DNA from 3 places in the Kitasatospora sp. NPDC094016 genome. Region 1 is predicted to be linked to each of the others. Evidence: predicted binding sites of a transcription regulator. Region 1 holds the regulator's gene; each other region holds the start of a gene.
What was found. The regulator HrcA, encoded in region 1, represses chaperone genes, less so after heat shock. The targets are predictions, from matches to a motif close to TTNGCACTCNGNNNNNCNGAGTGCNAA.
Positions count from the first base shown of each region.

Region 1 (6,318 bases):
TCAGGTCGCCCCGGCCGCCGCCGCGCAGGTGCGTGATGCCGCGGCCGTGCAGCGGGATCGACTGGCCGGACTGGGTGCCGGGCCGGATGTCGACCTCCTCCAGCCCGTCCAGGGTCTGCAGCGGCACCTGGGTGCCGAGGGACGCGGCCGTCATCGGGATGGTGACGGTGCAGTGCAGGTCGTCCCCGCGCCGCTGGAAGACGGTGTGGGTGGTCTCGGCGATCTCGACGTACAGGTCGCCGGCCGGGCCGCCGCCGGGGCCGACCTCGCCCTCGCCGGCCAGCTGGATCCGGGTGCCGTTGTCGACACCGGCCGGGATCTTGACGGTCAGGGTGCGCCGGGCGCGGACCCGGCCGTCGCCGGCGCACTCCGGGCACGGGGTCGGCACGACGGTGCCGAAGCCCTGGCACTGCGGGCAGGGCCGGGAGGTCATGACCTGGCCCAGGAACGACCGGGTGACCTGGGAGACCTCGCCCCTGCCGCGACACATGTCGCAGGTCTGCGCGGAGGTGCCGGGGGCCGCGCCCTCGCCGCTGCACGTGGTGCAGGTGACGGCGGTGTCGACCTGGAGTTCCTTGGTGGTGCCGAAGGCGGCCTCCTCCAGGGTGATCTCCAGCCGGATCATGGCGTCCTGGCCGCGCCGGGTGCGCGAGCGCGGGCCGCGCTGGCCGGCCGCGGCGCCGAAGAAGGCGTCCATGATGTCGGAGAAGCCGAATCCGGCCGCGCCCGCGCCGAAGCCGCCCGCGCCCCCGCCGCCCGGCGAGAGCGGGTCACCGCCGAGGTCGTAGACCTGGCGCTTCTGCGGGTCGGAGAGCACCTCGTAAGCGGCGTTGATCTCCTTGAACCGCTCCTGCGTCTTCGGGTCCGGGTTGACGTCCGGGTGCAGTTCGCGTGCCAGGCGCCGGAAGGCCTTCTTGATCTCGTCCTGCCCCGCATCCCGTCGGACGCCGAGTACCGCGTAGTAGTCCGTGGCCACCAAATGCTCCGCTTGTTCCGCCTGTAGTAGTGCTGCGACTGGACACCGCCGTCAGAGGTTCCGACGGCGGCCTGTGCTACGACTCGGCCAGGATCTGGCCCACGTACCGCGCCACCGCACGCACCGCCCCCATTGTGCCCGGATAGTCCATCCGGGTCGGACCGATCACACCCAGTTTGGCCACGCTCTCGTCGCCCGAACCGTAACCGACCGACACCACCGAGGTGGAATTCAGCCCCTCGTAGGCGATCTCCCGCCCGATCCGGACCGTCATCGCGGCGTCCGCCGTCTCACCCAGGAGGCGGAGCAGGACGACCTGCTCCTCCAGGGCTTCCAGCACCGGCTGGATGGTCAGGGGGAAGTCGTGCCCGAAGCGGGTCAGGTTGGCCGTGCCGGCCAGCATGATCCGCTCCTCGTTCTGCTCGGCGAGCGCTTCGAACAGCGTCGCCAGGACCGTGCTGACGGTCGGGCGGTCCGGCGGCTCGAAACCCGCCGGGAGCTCCTCCAGGAACCCCGGCACGTCCGGCAGCCGCTGGCCGACGGCCCGCGCGTTGATCCGGGCCCGCAGGTCCGCCAGGACCGTCTCGCCGACCGGGCCCGGGCAGTCGACCATCCGCTGCTCGACCCGGCCGGTGTTGGTGATCAGGACCAGCATCACCTTGGTCGGGGCCAGCGCCACCAGCTCGATGTGCCGGACGGTGGACCGCGACAGCGAGGGGTACTGCACCACCGCGACCTGCCGGGTGAGCTGGGCGAGCAGCCGCACCGTCCGCATGACCACGTCGTCCAGGTCGACGGCGCCGTCCAGGAAGTGCCGGATCGCCCGGCGCTCGGGGGCGCTCATCGGCTTGACCTCGGCGAGCTTGTCGACGAACAGGCGGTACCCCTTGTCGGTGGGGATGCGCCCGGCGCTGGTGTGCGGCTGGTGGATGTAGCCCTCCTCCTCCAGCGCCGCCATGTCGTTGCGCACGGTCGCCGGGGAGACTCCGAGGTTGTGCCGCTCCACCAGGGCCTTGGAGCCGACCGGCTCCTCGGTGCCCACGTAGTCCTGGACGATCGCGCGGAGCACGGCGAGCTTGCGGTCGTCCAGCTGGCGAACCTCACCGGCCATGGGGCACACACCTCCGTCTTCGCACGTTGTCCGTTCGTGTCACGCATGCTGCTGCCCGCTCCGGGAGGATCCCGGCTCCGGCACCCGCTTTGGCACTCTGAACCTGTGAGTGCCAAAACCGTACCTGCCAGTGTAAGGCCCGGGCCCAACGGCAGGAACGGCCCGGCCGGAGTGATCCTGCCCGCAGTTCCCGGCGCGGGGGTGGTGCCGCGGGGCCGTCCGGGTGGCAGCATCGAAGACGACGGCGAATGGAGGAGCAAGCGATGTCGAGCTCGGGCCAGCACACCCGTTTCGCGCCCGACCGCGGCCTGACCGGCCGCATGGTCGTGACCATGTTCGTGATCGGGCTGCTGTACGTCGGTTTCACCGGTCTGCTGATCGTGCTGCTGCGCGGCGCCTGGCCACTGATCGTCCTGATCTCCGGCGGGCTGTTCGTGGCCCAGTTCTGGTTCAGCGACAAGATCACCGAACGGGCGATGGGCGCCCACCAGGTGACCCCTGAGCAGTACCCGCAACTGCACGGCACCATCGACCGGCTCTGCGCGCTGGCCGACATGCCCAAACCCCGGGTGGCGGTCGCCGACAACGACATGCCGAACGCCTTCGCCACCGGCCGCAACCCGCAGAACGCCGTGGTGTGCGTCACCACCGGCCTGCTGCGCCGACTGGAACCCGAGGAACTGGAGGGCGTCCTCGCCCACGAGCTGTCCCACGTCGCCCACCGGGACGTCGCGGTGATGACCATCGCCGGCTTCCTCGGCGTCCTCGCCGGGGCCATGACCCGGATCGCCATGTACGGCGGGTTCATGGGCGGCAACCGCAACAACAACGACCAGAACGCGGCCATCGTCGCCCTGGTCATCCCGCTGGTGTCGATGCTCGTCTACGCCATCAGCTTCCTGCTCACCCGGCTCCTGTCCCGCTACCGGGAACTCGCCGCCGACCGCGCCGCCGCCCAGCTCACCGGCCGGCCCAGCGCCCTCGCCTCCGCGCTCACCAAGGTCACCGGCCAGATCGCCGCCATCCCCAGCAAGGACCTGCGCCAGGCGCAGCCCTACAACGCCTTCTACTTCGCCCCCGCGCTGAGCGCCCGGGAGACCGCCTCGCAGCTGTTCTCCACCCACCCGACGCTGGAGAAGCGGCTCGCGGAGCTGGCGAAGATCTCCGAGCAGCTCGGCCGCTGAGGCCCCGGCCCCAGCCGCCCTCCTGCGGCCCTCCCGACTCCTCCCGACTCCCTCCTCCGAAAGGACCGCCGTGGGAATCCTGGACACCCTGTTCGGGCGCACCAAGCCCGTCAAGCCCGACCTCGACCAGCTGTTCGGCGTCCCGTCCGCCGCCCTCACCCTGGAGGCCGCGGCCGGGTTCACCCCCACCGGGCTCGGCTCGGTCTGCTTCGCCGCCGTCGAGGGCGCGGCCTTCGGCCAGGTCGAACAGCAGGTGCGGGCGCTGCTCGACGCCGACACCGAGCGCGGCGGCGTCCCGGTGGAGGCCTCCAAGGACGGCTACGGCTACTCCTGGCTGCTCGCCCGGCACACCCCCGAGGAACTGCCGGACCTGGTCAACGACCTGCACGCGGTCAACAGCGAGCTGGAGGCGAACGGCTTCGGACCGCAGCTGCTCTGCTCGCTGGTCGGCTTCCGCAACCCGGACGGGCAGTCGCTGGCCCTGGTCTACCTCTACAAGCGCGGCACCTTCTACCCCTTCGCCCCGATGCCCGGCGGCGGGGAGCGGCGCAACAGCCCGCTGGAGCTCCAGGTCAACGCGATGCTCGGGAACGACCTCCGGCTGGAGAAGGACCTCAGCCGCTGGTTCCCGGTCTGGGGCGCGCCGGGCCTCTGACGGTCCGTCCGTATAGTCGCTTTCATGCGCAGCCGCCAGTACGGACCCGACCTGACCCCGCCGTGGAAGAAGCAGCAGCCCGCCCCGGAGGTGACCGCCGAACGGGGCCTGGTGGTGGAGGAGGCCGCCACCGGCTTCTGCGGCGCGGTGGTGCGCTGCGAGAAGACCGCCGAGGGCTTCACCGTCACCCTGGAGGACCGCTTCGGCAAGCTCCGGGTGTTCCCGCTGGTGCCGCGCGGCTTCCTGCTGGAGGGCCGGACGGTCACCCTGGTGCGCCCGGCCGGCCCCGCCCCCTCCCGTACGCCGGGCCGCACCGCCTCCGGCTCGGTCGCCGTCCCCGGCGCCCGGGCCCGGGTCGCCCGCGAGTCGCGGATCTACGTCGAGGGCCGGCACGACGCCGAACTGGTCGAGCGGGTCTGGGGCGACGACCTGCGGATCGAGGGCGTGGTCGTCGAGTACCTGGAGGGCGTGGACGACCTGCCCGCGATCGTCGCCGACTTCGCCCCCGGCCCGGGCCGGCGCCTCGGCGTCCTGGTCGACCACCTGCTCCCCGGCACCAAGGAGCACCGCATCGCCGCCCAGGTCACCGGCGACGCCGTCCTGGTCGTCGGCCACCCCTACATCGACATCTGGCAGGCCGTGAAGCCTGCCTCCGTCGGCATCGCCGGCTGGCCCGCCGTCCCGCGCGGCGAGGAGTGGAAGGAGGGCGTCTGCCGCCGCCTCGGCTGGCCGGTGAACACCCCCGCCGCCTGGAAGCGGATCCTCTCCACGGTGGACAGCTACAAGGACCTGGAGCCGGAACTGCTGGGCAAGGTCGAGGAGTTGATCGACTTCGTGACGGTTCCGGAGTGAGGCCGATCAGACGTACTGCTGAAAGTCCGTGGTGTCCAGATCGATCTCGAGCAGGCCGACGGGGACGGGCTCGCCGAACTTGCTGGTCCGCTCGGACATGTACCTCGGGAGGCCGGACCCGGGATCCCTGCCCAACTCGGTCAACAGCACGCAGACCCCCTTGATCGGGTCCACGATCAGGTACGCGGGGACTGAGCCCTCGGCGTAGAGCTCCCGCTTGGTCCGGTAATCACGATCGACACTGGTCTTCGACACCACCTCGACCACCAGGGTGACGGCGGGCGACGGCAGCAGTCGTCCGTGCTCCTGGACCGCCCCGCGTTCGAAGACGACCAGGTCGGGCTGGGGTTCGCTCGCCTGGCCGGGGATCCCCAGGTCCTGGGTCGTGAGGGGACGCCACCGACCGTACGGAAGCTGGTGCTGAATCGCCAGGACGATGAGGTTGTGGACCATGTCAGGCCCCGCCATCATCACGATTTCCCCCCTGATGAGTTCGGCCTTGATGCCTTCCGGCACCTCCAGGTTCTCGAAGATCCCGGTCATCCGATCATCGATGGCGGTCATCGCACGCTCCCTCCGACGGCTGACACCCACGGTAACGAATGTCAGTCCACCAGGTCACGTACGACCGCGTCGGCGAGCAGCCGGCCCTGGAGGGTGAGGACGGCGCGGCCCCCGGCGTACGGCCCGGCGGCGAGGAGGCCGTCGGCGAGGTGGCGGGCGGCGGCGTGGCGGCCGGTGTCGGTGAGGAGGGTGAGCGGGATGCCCTCGGCGAGGCGCAGTTCCAGCAGGATGCGCTCGACCCGGCGGTCCTCCTCGGCGAGCACCTCGCGGCCCAGGGCCGGGGTGCGGCCCTCGGCGAGGGCCTGGGCGTAGGCGGCGGGGTGCTTGGCGTTCCACCAGCGGACGCCGCCGACGTGGCTGTGCGCGCCCGGGCCGGCGCCCCACCAGTCGGCGCCGGTCCAGTACAGCTCGTTGTGGCGGCAGCGGCCCTCGGGGGTGGTGGCCCAGTTGGAGACCTCGTACCAGGTGTAGCCGGCGGCGCTCAGGGCCCGTTCGGCGATGAGGTAGCGGTCGGCGTGCACGTCGTCGTCGATCATCGGCAGTTCGCCGCGCTTGACCCGGGCGGCGAGCTTGGTGCCGTCCTCGACGATCAGGGAGTACGCCGAGACGTGGTCGGGCCCGGCGCCGATGGCGGCGTCCAGGGAGGCGCGCCAGTCGTCGTCGGACTCGCCGGGGGTGCCGTAGATGAGGTCCAGGTTGACGTGGTCGAAGCCGGCGGCGCGGGCCTCGGCGACACAGGCCTCGGGGCGGCCCGGGGTGTGGTGGCGGTCGAGCAGCTTCAGGACGTGCGGGCGGGCGCTCTGCATGCCGAAGGAGATCCGGTTGTAGCCGCCCTCGCGCAGTTCGGCCAGGTAGGCCGGGTCGACGGACTCCGGGTTGGCCTCCGTGGTGACCTCGGCGCCGTCGGCGAGCCCGAACTCCTCGCGCAGCGCGGCCAGCATCTTCACCAGGTCGCAGGCGGGCAGCAGGGTGGGGG
Region 1 covers NZ_JBEOUK010000007.1:167,675-173,992, forward strand. Annotated here, with positions in the region: gene dnaJ (molecular chaperone DnaJ) at 1-976, opposite strand, end outside; gene hrcA (heat-inducible transcriptional repressor HrcA) at 1,053-2,087, opposite strand; gene htpX (zinc metalloprotease HtpX) at 2,351-3,271, shown strand; gene pspAB (PspA-associated protein PspAB) at 3,342-3,926, shown strand; gene ABT015_RS10015 (DUF3097 domain-containing protein) at 3,951-4,778, shown strand; gene ABT015_RS10020 (Uma2 family endonuclease) at 4,785-5,342, opposite strand; gene hemW (radical SAM family heme chaperone HemW) at 5,384-6,318, opposite strand, start outside.

Region 2 (6,318 bases), on a different contig from region 1:
GGTGGACGCCGGTGGAAGCCGGGGGCGCACGGGAACGCGCGTGCCCGTTCGCGGGTTTCACCCAGTAGAGCGACCGGCGGGGCGACCGGCGCGTGCGCGGGGCGTGACGGAAGTGTTCGGAACCGGTCGCGAATACGGTACCGAAGGTGCTCGACCGGTCACCCGGTGTCCATAACCGGGGTGAAAACCGGCAGGATACTGCATCGCGGGGAAGAATCTGAGTGACTTGGGAATGTTGTCCGGATTCTGTTCGTTGGATCGTTACGTGTGAGCCCCGCGGGGCCCGCACTTCTTGCCCTCTCGGGGGGCAGGCAGGCAGACCTCGGCAATTCCAGCAAAGGGAGCAAGCATGGCCACCCGTGCCGTCGTTCGCGACAGGGCCGACCGGACTCGCGCGGCCCGCCCGACCAACCTTGAGGCCGACCGCGACCTGGTCGGTATGTACCTCGACGAGATCGCCAGGACACCCCTGCTCGATGCCGCCGAGGAGGTCGAGCTCTCCCTGCGGATCGAGGCCGGCGTGTACGCCCAGCACCTGCTGGAGGAGGGCGTGTTCCCCGACGGCGTGAAGCGCGAGGAACTGGAGGCGATAGCCGAGGACGCCGAGCGCGCCAAGGACGTCTTCATCCGCTCCAACCTCCGGCTCGTGGTGGCGGTCGCCCGCCGGTACCCGCGCAGCGGCCTTCCCCTGCTGGACCTCATCCAGGAGGGCAACGCCGGCCTGGTGCGCGCCGTCGAGAAGTTCGACTACGCCAAGGGCTTCAAGTTCTCCACCTACGCCACCTGGTGGATCCGGCAGGCGATCACCCGGTCGATCGCCGACCAGTCCCGCACCATCCGGCTGCCCGTGCACCTGGTCGAGGAGCTGGGGCGGATCCGGCGGGTGCAGCGGGAGAAGTCCAAGGAACTGGGCCGCGAGGCCGAGCCGGCCGAGATCGCGGCCGAGCTGGACACCACCGAGGCCCGGATCAAGGACGTGCTGGACTGGGCCCGCGACCCGGTCAGCCTCAACATGGCGGTCGACGACGAGGGCGAGACCCAGTTCGGCGACCTGGTCGAGGACACCGGGGCGACGTCCCCCGAGGACGCCGTGATGGTCATGCTCCGCCGCGAGGAGCTGGACGGCCTGATCGGGCGGCTGGACGACCGCACGGCCTCGATCATCCGCTCCCGCTACGGGATGGAGGACGGCCGCGAGCGCACCCTCACCGAGGTGGGCAAGCAGCACGGCCTCACCCGCGAGCGGATCCGCCAGATCGAGAAGCACGCGCTGGCCGAGCTGAAGAAGATCGCCGACCACGCGGGCTTCGAGGCCGCCTGAGAACCCGAGCCAACTGCCTGCGGCTCCATCCCGCCCCGGGCCCTGGTGCGGAGCACTCCGCACCAGGGCCCGGGGTGTGCCACGGGGCTCTTAGGCTGGAGGGACAGGGCGATCGGACGGCAGTCGACGGGAAGCGGAGAAGCGGAAGTGAGCAGGGTGAGCGAGCAGGGGCCGGCGCGGGAGCCGGAGCAGGGGCAGGGGCAGGGGCAGGGACAGGGACAGGGTGAGCCGCAGGGGCGGGGGGAGCGGCCGGCGGTGCCGAAGGCCCGGCTGGTCTTCCGGGACCCGCTGGACCAGCAGTCCCCGGACGACACCGACACCGGCTGGGGTGAGCGCCCCGGGGCGGGGGAGAGCGGTGGGCGGGGGCTGGACTGGTACCTGAGCCAGCGCCCGCCGCACCACGGGGACTGAGGAGCGGTGCTCAGCGCTGCGGGGTGACCAGCGCGTCGCGGATCTCAGTGAGCAGTTGGACCTCCTTGGCCTCGGCCTCCGCCATCGTCTCGGCGGTGCTCTTCCGCCTGGCGGCCAGCCTGTTCATGGGCACGATCAGGACGAAGTAGACGACGGCCGCCGTGATCAGGAACTGCAGCAGGGCGCTGAGCACCGATCCCCACAGGATGAGGATCCCGGACGTGACCTCGCCGGCGGCGTTCAGCTCGCAGGGGCCCTTGAGGCAGGAGCTGTAGGACGCCAGGTCCTTCGTTCCGAAGACGCCGACGATCGGATTGATGACGCCCTTGACGAAGGCGTTGACGATGTTGGTGAAGGCCGCGCCGATGACGACGGCGACGGCGAGTTCGACGACGTTTCCACGCAGCAGGAATTCCTTGAAGCCTTTCATGCCGCCGTGAACGACGAAGTCGTTGCCCGGTTACGGGTGATCTTCCGCTGGTCCGGATTGACAACCCGTCCGGCCCACCGGGCCGCCCGGCGGCGACGGCAGCCCGGCCCGCGCGGGCCCGACCGCGAGCGCCGCGGCCACCGCGAGCAGCACCAGCGCGGGCACCCCGGCCCGGCGCCGTACGACGTGCCGCCAGCGGTGCCACCCGCTGGCCCCGCGCCGGATCGGCGGGAAGCGCGGCACCTCCCGCCGGGGCGGTACGGCGGGTGCGGGCAGCGGTACGCAGAGGCTCATGGTCGTCATGGTCACCACCGAGGTCGTGGAGGGGCCGCTCCTGTGCGGGCCGGTCGTTCTCCGGCGACCCCCACGATGTGCGCCGCGCGCCGCCCCGGAAAGCCCTTATCCGCAGCCTGTGGACAACTCGGGCCCTGTGGATGAATTCGTACACCCGCACGAGTGTGTCCGGCCCGCCCGGGATGACGAACCGGGATGACGAACCGGGATGACGAACCGGGGCGACGAGCGGTGAGAGCGAACCGGGACGACGAAGGCCCGCCGCCCCGCGAAGAACGCGGGATGGCGGGCCTTGTCGATGCGCTGGGCGTCCGGCGCCGAGGTCAGCTCGCGGCCGGAGCCGGGCTGGAGGAGCTGGAAGAGCTCGAAGAACCGGAGGACGAGGACGTCGACGACGTCGAGGACGACGCCGGGGTCGAGCCGGACGACGACGCCGAGGAGCTGCCGGAGGAGCCTGCGCCCACCGTGCTGCTGGAGGACGAGCGGCTGTCGGTGCGGTAGAAGCCCGAGCCCTTGAACACGACGCCCACGGCCGAGAAGACCTTGCGGAGCCGTCCCTGGCAGTCGGGGCACGTGGTCAGCGCCTCGTCGGTGAACTTCTGCACCGCCTCCAGGCCGTTGCCGCACTCGGTGCACTGGTACTGGTACGTGGGCACTTGTCTTCCTCCTGGCACTCTCGCCTGATGAGTGCTAACGATGGTCAATGATGCGGCATTCCGCTGAATCAGTCCAGCGACTCCGATGTGAGATGAGCCGTGGCCGAGCCGCGCCCGCTCCTCCACCACGGCTCCGCGCCGCCTCCTTCGCGCGCCGCCCACGGCTCCGCGCGGTGCGCCGCCGCGTGCCCGCTCAGCCCTTGGTCGCGCCCACCAGCCGCGTCGTGGCGCCGCGCTCCGGTGCGGCCGCGACCACCTGGCCCGGCCCGCCCGGTGCGGTCAGCAGGTGCCGCAGCGACACCAGCGCGATCAGGCCCAGGCCGGCGCCGGCCACCGGCACCAGGAACCCGCTGGACGGCCCGTGGCCGTCGATCAGCTGCCCGGCGATCATCTGGCCGACCGCCAGGCCGAGGCCGATGGCGCCGGTCAGCCAGGTGAACGCCTCGGTCTTGGCGCCGTCCGCGACGAGCGTCTCGACCAGGGTGTAGCCGCTGATCAGGGTCGGCGCGATGGCCAGGCCGCAGACCAGTCCGGCGGCGGCGAGCGCGATCAGGTTGGGCATCGCCCACAGCGTCGAGCAGCCCAGCACCAGCAGGGCGTAGCTCATGATCATCCGCTGCTGCACGGACCGCCGCCAGGCGATCACGCCGTACAGCACGCCGGCCACCATCGAGCCGCCGGCGAAGATCCCGTAGACGGTGCCGGCGGCGCCGTGCTGCCCGACCGAGTCGGCGAAGGCGTTCACCGAGACCTGCATGCCGCCGAACACGGCGCCCACCCCGAGGAAGGCCCCGGCCAGCAGCCGGACCCCGGGCGAGGCGAGCGCGGAGGCGCGCCGCACGCCGGGCTGGGGCAGCGCCCGGGCGGGCGCGGTGCGCCGCTGGGCGGCGAAGGCCAGGCCGCCGACGAGGGTCAGCGTGGCCTCGGCGATCAGTCCGGCCGACGGGCTGACCGTGGTGGCGACGGCGGTGGCCAGGATCGGGCCGATCACGAAGGTGAACTCGTCCGTCACGGACTCGAAGGCGAACGCGGTGCCCACCTTGGCCGCGGACGAGGCGGACGCGCCGTCCGCGGTGAACTCGGCGATCCAGCGGGCCCGGACCATGGCGCCGATCTGCGGAACGCTCGCGCCGGCCGGGACGGCGGCCAGGAACAGGCTCCAGGCCGGTGCGTGGCCGAGCGCCAGCGCGATCAGCGCGCCGACCGAGGCGGCGTGCACCACGACGGTCGGGACGAGGACGGCGGTCTGGCCGTAGCGGTCGGCGAGCCGGCCGGTCTGCGGGCCGATCAGGGCCTGGGCGACGGCGGCGACGGCCGCGACGGTGCTCGCGGTGCCGTACGAGCCGTGGGTGTCCTTGACGAGCAGCAGGATGCCCATGCTGAGCATCGCGTACGGCAGCCGCGCGAGGAACGCCGGTGCCAGGAACGTCCAGGCGCCGGGCGTGCGCAGCAGCGCGCCGTACCCGACCCGCGCGGGGGCGGGGGCGGCATCGGCGGTGCCGTCGGCAGGGGTGGCGTTGGTGGTGTCACGCGGGGTCGCGGTGTCCGCGGGGTCGTCGACCGTTCGGCGGGCCGTCACGGTCGGTCCTTCCTGCTGCCTGGTAGCGCGGCAGGGCATGGGGTGGCCCCGACGGCGCCGAGAGTCGTCCTCTCGCGCGTCGACCGGGGTAGATACCGGGCCGGACCGGCGTGGTGGCCGAGGTCCGGACCGCGGCCGCCGAACGGTCGCGCCAACTCTGCTTCAGGCAGATGCTGGGTGTGATCTGACCATCATACATATACGCGCGTAGATGTCGCGCGAATCCCCAGACTACAAGGCACGTCCACCATTGTCCTGCCCATCGAAGGTGAACAGCGGGTGAGGCCTTCCGGTCCACCCGCCGCCCACCCGTCGGGCTCACCGCCCGTTCAGCCACCCCGCGAGCTTGCCGCCCTTGTCCACGGCCCGCAGCCGCCGCTCGGCCGCCTCGCCGACCTCGTCGGTGGTGACCACCAGCAGCTCGTCCCCGCCGCGCAGCACCGTCGCCTTGTCCGGCACGAAGGAGCTGCCCTCCCGCACCACCAGGGTGACGGCGGCCCCCTTGGGCAGCCGCAGCTCGCTGACCTCCACACCGGACATCCGGGAGCCGGGGGAGAGCGTGACCGACAGCAGGTGCCCGTGCAGCTTCTCCAGCGGGGCGGACTCGATGTCGAGGTCCTGGCCCATCGAGCCCTCGCCGATCCGCAGCTGCTTGGCCACCCAGGGCAGGGTCGGTCCCTGGAGCAGGGTGAAGACGACGACCAGGATGAAGACGATGTTGAAGACGTCCTGGGCCTTCGGCGCGCCCGACACCAGCGGGATGGTCGCCAGCACGATGGGCACCGCCCCGCGCAGTCCGGCCCAGCTGAGCAGCGCCTGCTCCCGGCCCGGCACCTTGAACGGGGTCAGCGTCAGCACCACGGACAGCGGCCGGGCCAGGAAGACCAGCACGCCGCCGATCACCAGCGCGGGGACCACGGCGGAGCCCATGGTCTCGGGCGTGCAGAGCAGGCCGAGCAGCACGAACATGCCGATCTGCCCGATCCAGGCCAGGCCGTCGGCGAAGCCCCGGACGGCCGGGCCGTGCGGCAGCTTGGCGTTGCCGAGGATCACCGCGCAGATGTAGACGGCGAGGAAGCCGGAGCCGTGCAGCAGCGCGCCGCCCGCGTAGGCGAGCACGGTCAGCGCCATCACGGCGATCGGGTACAGGCCGGAGGAGGGCAGCGCGACGTGCTTGATCCCGTACGCGCCGAGCTTGCCGACCGCGAAGCCGACCGCCGCGCCGATCGCCAGCTCGGCGATGATCGTGCCGACCAGGACGTACCAGGAGTCCAGCTCGCCGGTGGTGGCGAAGGCGACGACCAGGATGACCACGGGCGCGTCGTTGAAGCCGGACTCGGCCTCCAGCAGGCCGGTGAGCCGGTGCGGCAGCGGGACCATGCGCAGGACGGAGAAGACGGCGGCGGCGTCGGTGGAGGAGACGATCGCGCCGAGCAGCATCGAGGTCCGCCAGTCCAGGCCGACCAGCCAGTGCGCGCCGGCCGCGGTGACGAACACGCTGACCCCGACGCCGACGGTGGCGAGCACGGTGGCGGCCGGCATCACGGGTCTGACCTCGCGCCAGCTGGTCTTGAGGCCGCCCTCGGCGAGGATCACCACGAGCGCCGCGTAGCCGAGCACCTGGGTC
Region 2 covers NZ_JBEOUK010000005.1:191,180-197,497, forward strand. Annotated here, with positions in the region: gene ABT015_RS07495 (sigma-70 family RNA polymerase sigma factor) at 350-1,321, shown strand; gene ABT015_RS07500 (hypothetical protein) at 1,469-1,732, shown strand; gene mscL (large conductance mechanosensitive channel protein MscL) at 1,743-2,162, opposite strand; gene ABT015_RS07510 (FmdB family zinc ribbon protein) at 2,780-3,112, opposite strand; gene ABT015_RS07515 (MFS transporter) at 3,306-4,691, opposite strand; gene ABT015_RS07520 (potassium/proton antiporter) at 5,010-6,318, opposite strand, start outside.
Region 2: the regulator HrcA is predicted to act here: its motif matches at 3,124-3,150, upstream of ABT015_RS07510 (FmdB family zinc ribbon protein).

Region 3 (6,318 bases), on a different contig from region 1:
CCCAGTGCTGGAGCGCCACCAGCAGCCCGCCCCCGAGGACCGAGGCCAGCGCCAGCCCGCCGGAACGCCAGGAGGCCCTGGGCAGCAACTCCGTCGGCGCCGCGGCCAGCACCAGCGCCCCCAGCACGAACGGCATGGTGGCCACGCTGCTGTCCCCCACCCCCCAGAGGTCGAACTCCGGCGGCAGCACGACGGCCTGCGCCAGCACGAACAGCGCGGAGACGGCCTGGACCAGCGAGATGGCCCGCACCGCCGTCCAGCGCCCCATCACGACGGCTGCCGCGAGCAGCAGCGCGATCACCGGCGGCGCGATGGTCAGCGCGTACGTGCTGTACGAGGTGTCCCAGGTCAGCCGGTGGGCGGCCCGCTCCGCGTCGCTCACCCACGGCACCAGCGCCGCACCGGCCAGCGCCCCGGCGACCATCGGTGCGGCCAGCGCGAGCACCCGCCCGGCCAGCGAGGAGCCGGTCAGCCCGAGCCGCACCCGCAGCCCGTACGCGGCCAGGTCGAACGCCTCGCGGGCGACGGCCGAGCGGCCCGCCTCCGCCGTGGTGTCGGCGAACACCGCGGCCAGTTCCTCGCCGCGCTCCCGGCGGTAGCGCGGCGGGTAGAACTGCAGCGCCGCCCGCAGCACGGTCGACGGCGTCCCGATCGTCGGCGTGGTCATCGTCATGCGAAGAACCCCCTCATCGTCGACTTCCCCTCCGGCTCCGGCTTGCCCTGCAGCGCCGACAGGACGTTCGCGAGACGGCGCTCCGCCTCGGTGGCGACGGCCCGCAGCCGCTCCGCCTCGGAGGCCAGCGCCTCCCGGCCGACGCTGGTCAGCGCGTAGCTGCGCCGCGCCCGCCCGTCCACGACCTCCTCCGCGGCGACCTCGATCAGCCCCTGCTGGAGCAGCCGGTCGAGGGCGCCGTACAGGGTGCCGGTGCGCATCTTGACCCGGCCCTCGGAGATGGCGGCGATCTCCTGGATGAGGGCGTAGCCGTGTCTCGGGGCGTCCGCCAGGGCGGTGAGCAGCAGCAGCGTCGGCTCCTGCATCGAGCGTTCAGTCATACGACTACATATATCGTCAACCTACCTATAGGTCCAGTACCCCCGCCGCCCGGTCCACGGCGCGGACCACGAGCGGGCCGGGCGCGGACCGGGTGCGAGCCGGGAGCGGACAGGCGCGGGCCAGGAGCCGCCTAGGAGAGCTCCCCCACCGGCGCGACCACCGCGCCCTGCTTGCCGCACACCCAGTGCGGCTCCGGCCCCAGCTCCGGCTCCACCCCGAGCGCGTGCGGGTCCCCGTCGGCGGCGCAGGCGGTGCACAGCGGCCAGCGCCCGTACGCCTCCAGCAGCGCGTCCTGGACGTCCTGGGCGACCAGCCCGAGCACGTACTCGGTGCCGTCCGGCCACTGCTCCAGCCACCAGCGGCGGTGCGTCACGGCCTGCTCCACCAGGGAGACGACGGCGGCGTCCGCCACGTCCCGCGCGGTGAGGTCGGCCAGGATCAGCGCCCGCGCGTTGTGCAGCGCGGTCTCGATGTCGTCGGAAGCCATCTGTCCATTCTCCGGTAGAACGCCGCGTGGGCGGCCCCCCGAAGGGGACCGCCCACACGATCAGGAACCAGCCGATCCGATCGGTGCGATCAGGATCAGAAGTCCATGTCACCGCCCGGCATGCCGCCGCCGGCGGCCGCAGCGGCCTTCTCCGGCTTGTCGGCGATGACGGCCTCGGTGGTGAGGAACAGCGCCGCGATGGAGGCGGCGTTCTGCAGCGCGGAACGGGTCACCTTGGCCGGGTCGATGATGCCCTCGGCGATCAGGTCGACGTAGGTGTTGGTGGCCGCGTTCAGGCCGTGACCGGCGGGAAGGTTGCGCACCTTCTCCACCACGACGCCACCCTCCAGGCCGGCGTTGGTCGCGATCTGCTTGATCGGGGCCTCCAGCGCGACCTTGACGATGTTGGCACCGGTGGCCTCGTCGCCCTCCAGCTCCAGCTTGTCGAAGGCGACACCGGCCTGCAGCAGCGCGACGCCACCACCGGCGACGATGCCCTCCTCGACGGCGGCCTTCGCGTTGCGGACGGCGTCCTCGATGCGGTGCTTGCGCTCCTTGAGCTCCACCTCGGTGGCCGCGCCGGCCTTGATGACGGCCACGCCGCCGGCCAGCTTGGCGAGGCGCTCCTGGAGCTTCTCGCGGTCGTAGTCCGAGTCGCTGTTCTCGATCTCGGCGCGGATCTGGTTCACGCGGCCGGCGACCTGCTCGCTGTCACCGCCACCGTCGACGATGGTGGTCTCGTCCTTGGTGATGACCACCTTGCGGGCGGTGCCCAGCAGGTCGATGCCGGCGTTCTCCAGCTTGAGGCCGACCTCCTCGGAGATCACGGTGCCACCGGTGAGGATGGCGATGTCGCCGAGCATGGCCTTGCGGCGGTCGCCGAAGCCCGGGGCCTTGACGGCGACGGACTTGAAGGTGCCGCGGATCTTGTTCACGACCAGGGTCGACAGGGCCTCGCCCTCGACGTCCTCGGCGATGATGACGAGCGGCTTGCCGCTCTGCATGACCTTCTCCAGCAGCGGCAGCAGGTCCTTGACCGAGCCGATCTTGGAGTTGGCGATGAGGATGTACGGGTCCTCGAACGTCGCCTCCATGCGCTCCAGGTCGGTCGCGAAGTAGGCGGAGATGTAGCCCTTGTCGAAGCGCATGCCCTCGGTGAGCTCGAGCTCCAGACCGAAGGTGTTGCTCTCCTCGACGGTGATGACGCCTTCCTTGCCGACCTTGTCCATGGCCTCGGCGATGAGCTCGCCGATCTGGGTGTCGGCGGCCGAGATGGAGGCGGTGGAGGCGATCTGCTCCTTGGTCTCCACGTCCTTGGCCTGGGCCAGCAGCTGGTCGGAGACGGCGGCGACGGCCTTCTCGATGCCGCGCTTCAGGGCCATCGGGTTGGCGCCGGCGGCGACGTTGCGCAGACCCTCGCGCACCAGGGCCTGGGCGAGCACGGTGGCGGTGGTGGTGCCGTCACCCGCGACGTCGTCGGTCTTCTTGGCGACCTCCTTGACGAGCTCCGCGCCGATCTTCTCGTAGGGGTCCTCGAGCTCGATCTCCTTGGCGATGGAGACACCGTCGTTGGTGATCGTGGGGGCGCCCCACTTCTTCTCCAGCACGACGTTGCGACCCTTGGGGCCGAGCGTGACCTTCACTGCGTCGGCGAGCTGGTTCATGCCACGCTCAAGGCCGCGGCGAGCTTCCTCATCAAAGGCGATGATCTTGGCCATCAGAAGTGGTCCTCCGGGACACGGTCGACTGCTCGGACCAAGGGGTGCCCGCGACGGACGGCCCTGGTGTGCGGGGGTCCTTTCCCCTACCGCTCCCGGGGGCCTCACCGACCCGGTCCGCTGTCACTCTCACGCTGTGAGTGCTAACGCCAATGATTAGCACTCCGGGTGGTCGAGTGCAAGCCCAATCGCGATCCCGCGAGCCGCCCGGGGCGCTCCCGCCGACCCGCGCAACTCCCCGCCGGGGAACGCCGACGGGCCCGCACGACGCGTGTCGTACGGGCCCGCCGAGAAGCGAGTGGTCACCAGCCGTGGGCCGCGCCGAGCTCCTGGGGTCGGAAGGGGGTCACACCGCGGCGCGGACCATGTCCGCCTGCGGGCCCTTCTGTCCCTGGGAGATCTCGAACTCGACCCGCTGGCCCTCCTCGAGGGTGCGGTAGCCGTCCATCTGGATCGCGCTGTAGTGGACGAAGACGTCCGCACCACCGTCGACCGCGATGAAGCCGTAGCCCTTCTCCGCGTTGAACCACTTGACGGTGCCCTGAGCCATTCCGAACTCCCCTAGTGCTGTGCTGGCCCTTCACGCGCCCGCAGGTCGCGGGCCCGGGTCTGGTTTGAAGGCCGGCCCGGGGAACCCCCCCTGGGCGCAGCCGTGCACGCCGCAGTCCTCCGCCGGGGGTGCCTGACGGCGCCCTGTGAGCGGGTGATTACGTCGACCGCGGCTGAATGTATCCGGATCGACGCCCTCTGCAACAGGGTCAGCTGCGGGGAATTCCGGCACCGCGCCAAGGGGCAGGACGGGCCAAAGCGGGAGGAATTCGGCATTTCACGCCGGACATAGCGGACGGATTACTACAAATCCCCGCGGGAATTCTGACATCTGCCTGACATGTTTCACGGCCCAGGCACCCGACCGGTCTCAGCGGCCGGACGACCGTCCGGCGATTCGCGGGTGATTCGCGGGTGAGGATGAGGGGAAGCCCTGTTCCCAACCGAGCCACACTCTACTCCGACTTGACCCCGCCATATTCCCGCCGAAATGCGGCCGGCCGCCCGTACGTACGGAGAACGGAATTCCGTACGCGCGGACGGCCGGTCGGACGAACGGCTCGGGCGGGGTGCCCGGATCGGGGCGCGGCTCAGCAGCCGCCGGCCACCGCCGGGATGATCGAGACGCTGGCGCCGTCCGCGATCCCGGTCGCCAGGCCCTCGGCGAAGCGCACGTCGTCGTCGTTCACGTAGACGTTGACGAAGCGGCGCAGCTTGCCGGCGTCGTCCAGGATGCGGGCGGAGATCCCCGCGTGGTTCTTCTCCAGGTCGGCGATGACCTCGCCCAGGGTGGCGCCCTCGGCGGCCACCTCGGCGGCGCCGCCGGTGTAGGTGCGCAGGATGGTGGGGATACGGACGTTGGCGCTCATGGTTCTCCTAGCGGACAGGGCCTGGCGGGGTGGGGGGTGTTCAGGCGGACGCGAGGCCGGCGTCGTGGAAGGACGCCAGGGTCGGGCGGATCACGGCGGTCATCCCGGACCCGGCGACGGCGTCCAGGGTCTTCAGGCCGTCGCCGGTGTTGATCGCGACGGTCTCCTTGGCCGGGTCCAACCGGCCGGTCTCCACCAGCTTCTTCAGCACGCCGACGGTCACCCCGCCCGCGGTCTCGGCGAAGACGCCCTCGGTCCGGGCCAGCAGCCGGATCGCGTCCACCACCTCGGCGTCGGTGACGTCCTCGACCGCGCCGCCGGTGCGCCGGGCGATGTCCAGCACGTACGGGCCGTCCGCCGGGTTGCCGATCGCCAGCGACTTGGCGATGGTGTCCGGCTTGACCGGGCGGATCACGTCCTGGCCGGCCTTGAACGCCGCCGACACCGGGGAGCAGCCCGCCGCCTGGGCGCCGAAGACCTTGTACGGCCGGTCCTCGACCAGGCCGAGCCTGATCAGCTCCTGCAGCCCCTTGTCGATCTTGGTCAGCTGGGAGCCGGAGGCGATCGGGATGACGATCTGCTCCGGCAGCCGCCAGCCGAGCTGCTCGCAGATCTCGTACGCCAGCGTCTTGGAGCCCTCGCCGTAGTACGGGCGCAGGTTGACGTTGACGAAGCCCCAGCCCTCACCGGCCGGGTCGCCGATCAGCTCCGAGCAGAAGCGGTTCACGTCGTCGTAGTTGCCCTCGATGCCGACCAGCTCGCCGCCGTACACCCCGGCCATGACGACCTTGCCCTGCTCCAGGTCGTGCGGGATGAACACGCAGGACTTGAAGCCGGCCCGGGCGGCCGCCGCGCCCACCGCGCCGGCCAGGTTGCCGGTGGAGGAGCAGGAGAGCGTCGTGAAGCCGAAGGCCCGCGCGGCCTCGATGGCGCAGGCCACCACGCGGTCCTTGAACGAGTGGGTCGGGTTGCCCGAGTCGTCCTTGATGTGCAGCTGCGCGGTGAAGCCCAGCTCGCGGCCCAGGTTGTCCGCCTTGACCAGCGGGGTCCAGCCGGGGTTCAGGTTGGGCTTGGTGGCGACGTCGGCCGGGACGGGCAGCAGCGGCGCGTAGCGCCAGATCGAGCTCGGGCCGGCCTCGATCCGGCGGCGCAGCTCCTCGGCGCCCTCGCTGCCGAAGTCGTACGCGATCTCCAGCGGGCCGAAGCACTCCAGGCAGGCGAAGCTCGGACCGAGCGGGAAGCGGGTGCCGCACTCCCGACAGGACAGCGCGGTGGCGGGGCCGAGGTCCACGGATGCGGGTGCGACAGTGTCGATAGCCATGATGGCGGAGGCCTCTCTCCTCATCTTCCCCGTGGCACGGTCGCGCCACAGGCCGGAATTGGCACCTGTCCCGCCGGGGCCTGTCGACAGACAGCCGCGCGAGAAGGTTGCCGGGACGTCAACGGGCCGTTCCCTCAGTCCCTCTGGATGAGCATGTGAAATTGTGGTGGTGCTCAACGGCGACCCCGGCGTGCAAAGGTCCGGCCGCTGTACGAAGACTGTATCCGAAGGCGTCAACCCCGAATGGGATCGTCCGCCACGCGAGATGGCGCGTCCCACCGACCCCGCCGAGGAGAGTCCCGTGCCCGCCGAACCGACCC
Region 3 covers NZ_JBEOUK010000005.1:7,018-13,335, reverse strand. Annotated here, with positions in the region: gene ABT015_RS06660 (hypothetical protein) at 1-673, opposite strand, end outside; gene ABT015_RS06655 (PadR family transcriptional regulator) at 670-1,053, opposite strand; gene ABT015_RS06650 (DUF8819 family protein) at 1,185-1,541, opposite strand; gene groL (chaperonin GroEL) at 1,637-3,259, opposite strand; gene ABT015_RS06640 (cold-shock protein) at 3,606-3,809, opposite strand; gene ABT015_RS06635 (MoaD/ThiS family protein) at 4,399-4,677, opposite strand; gene thrC (threonine synthase) at 4,718-5,998, opposite strand; SAM riboswitch class I at 6,016-6,152, opposite strand.
Region 3: the regulator HrcA is predicted to act here: its motif matches at 3,416-3,442, upstream of groL (chaperonin GroEL).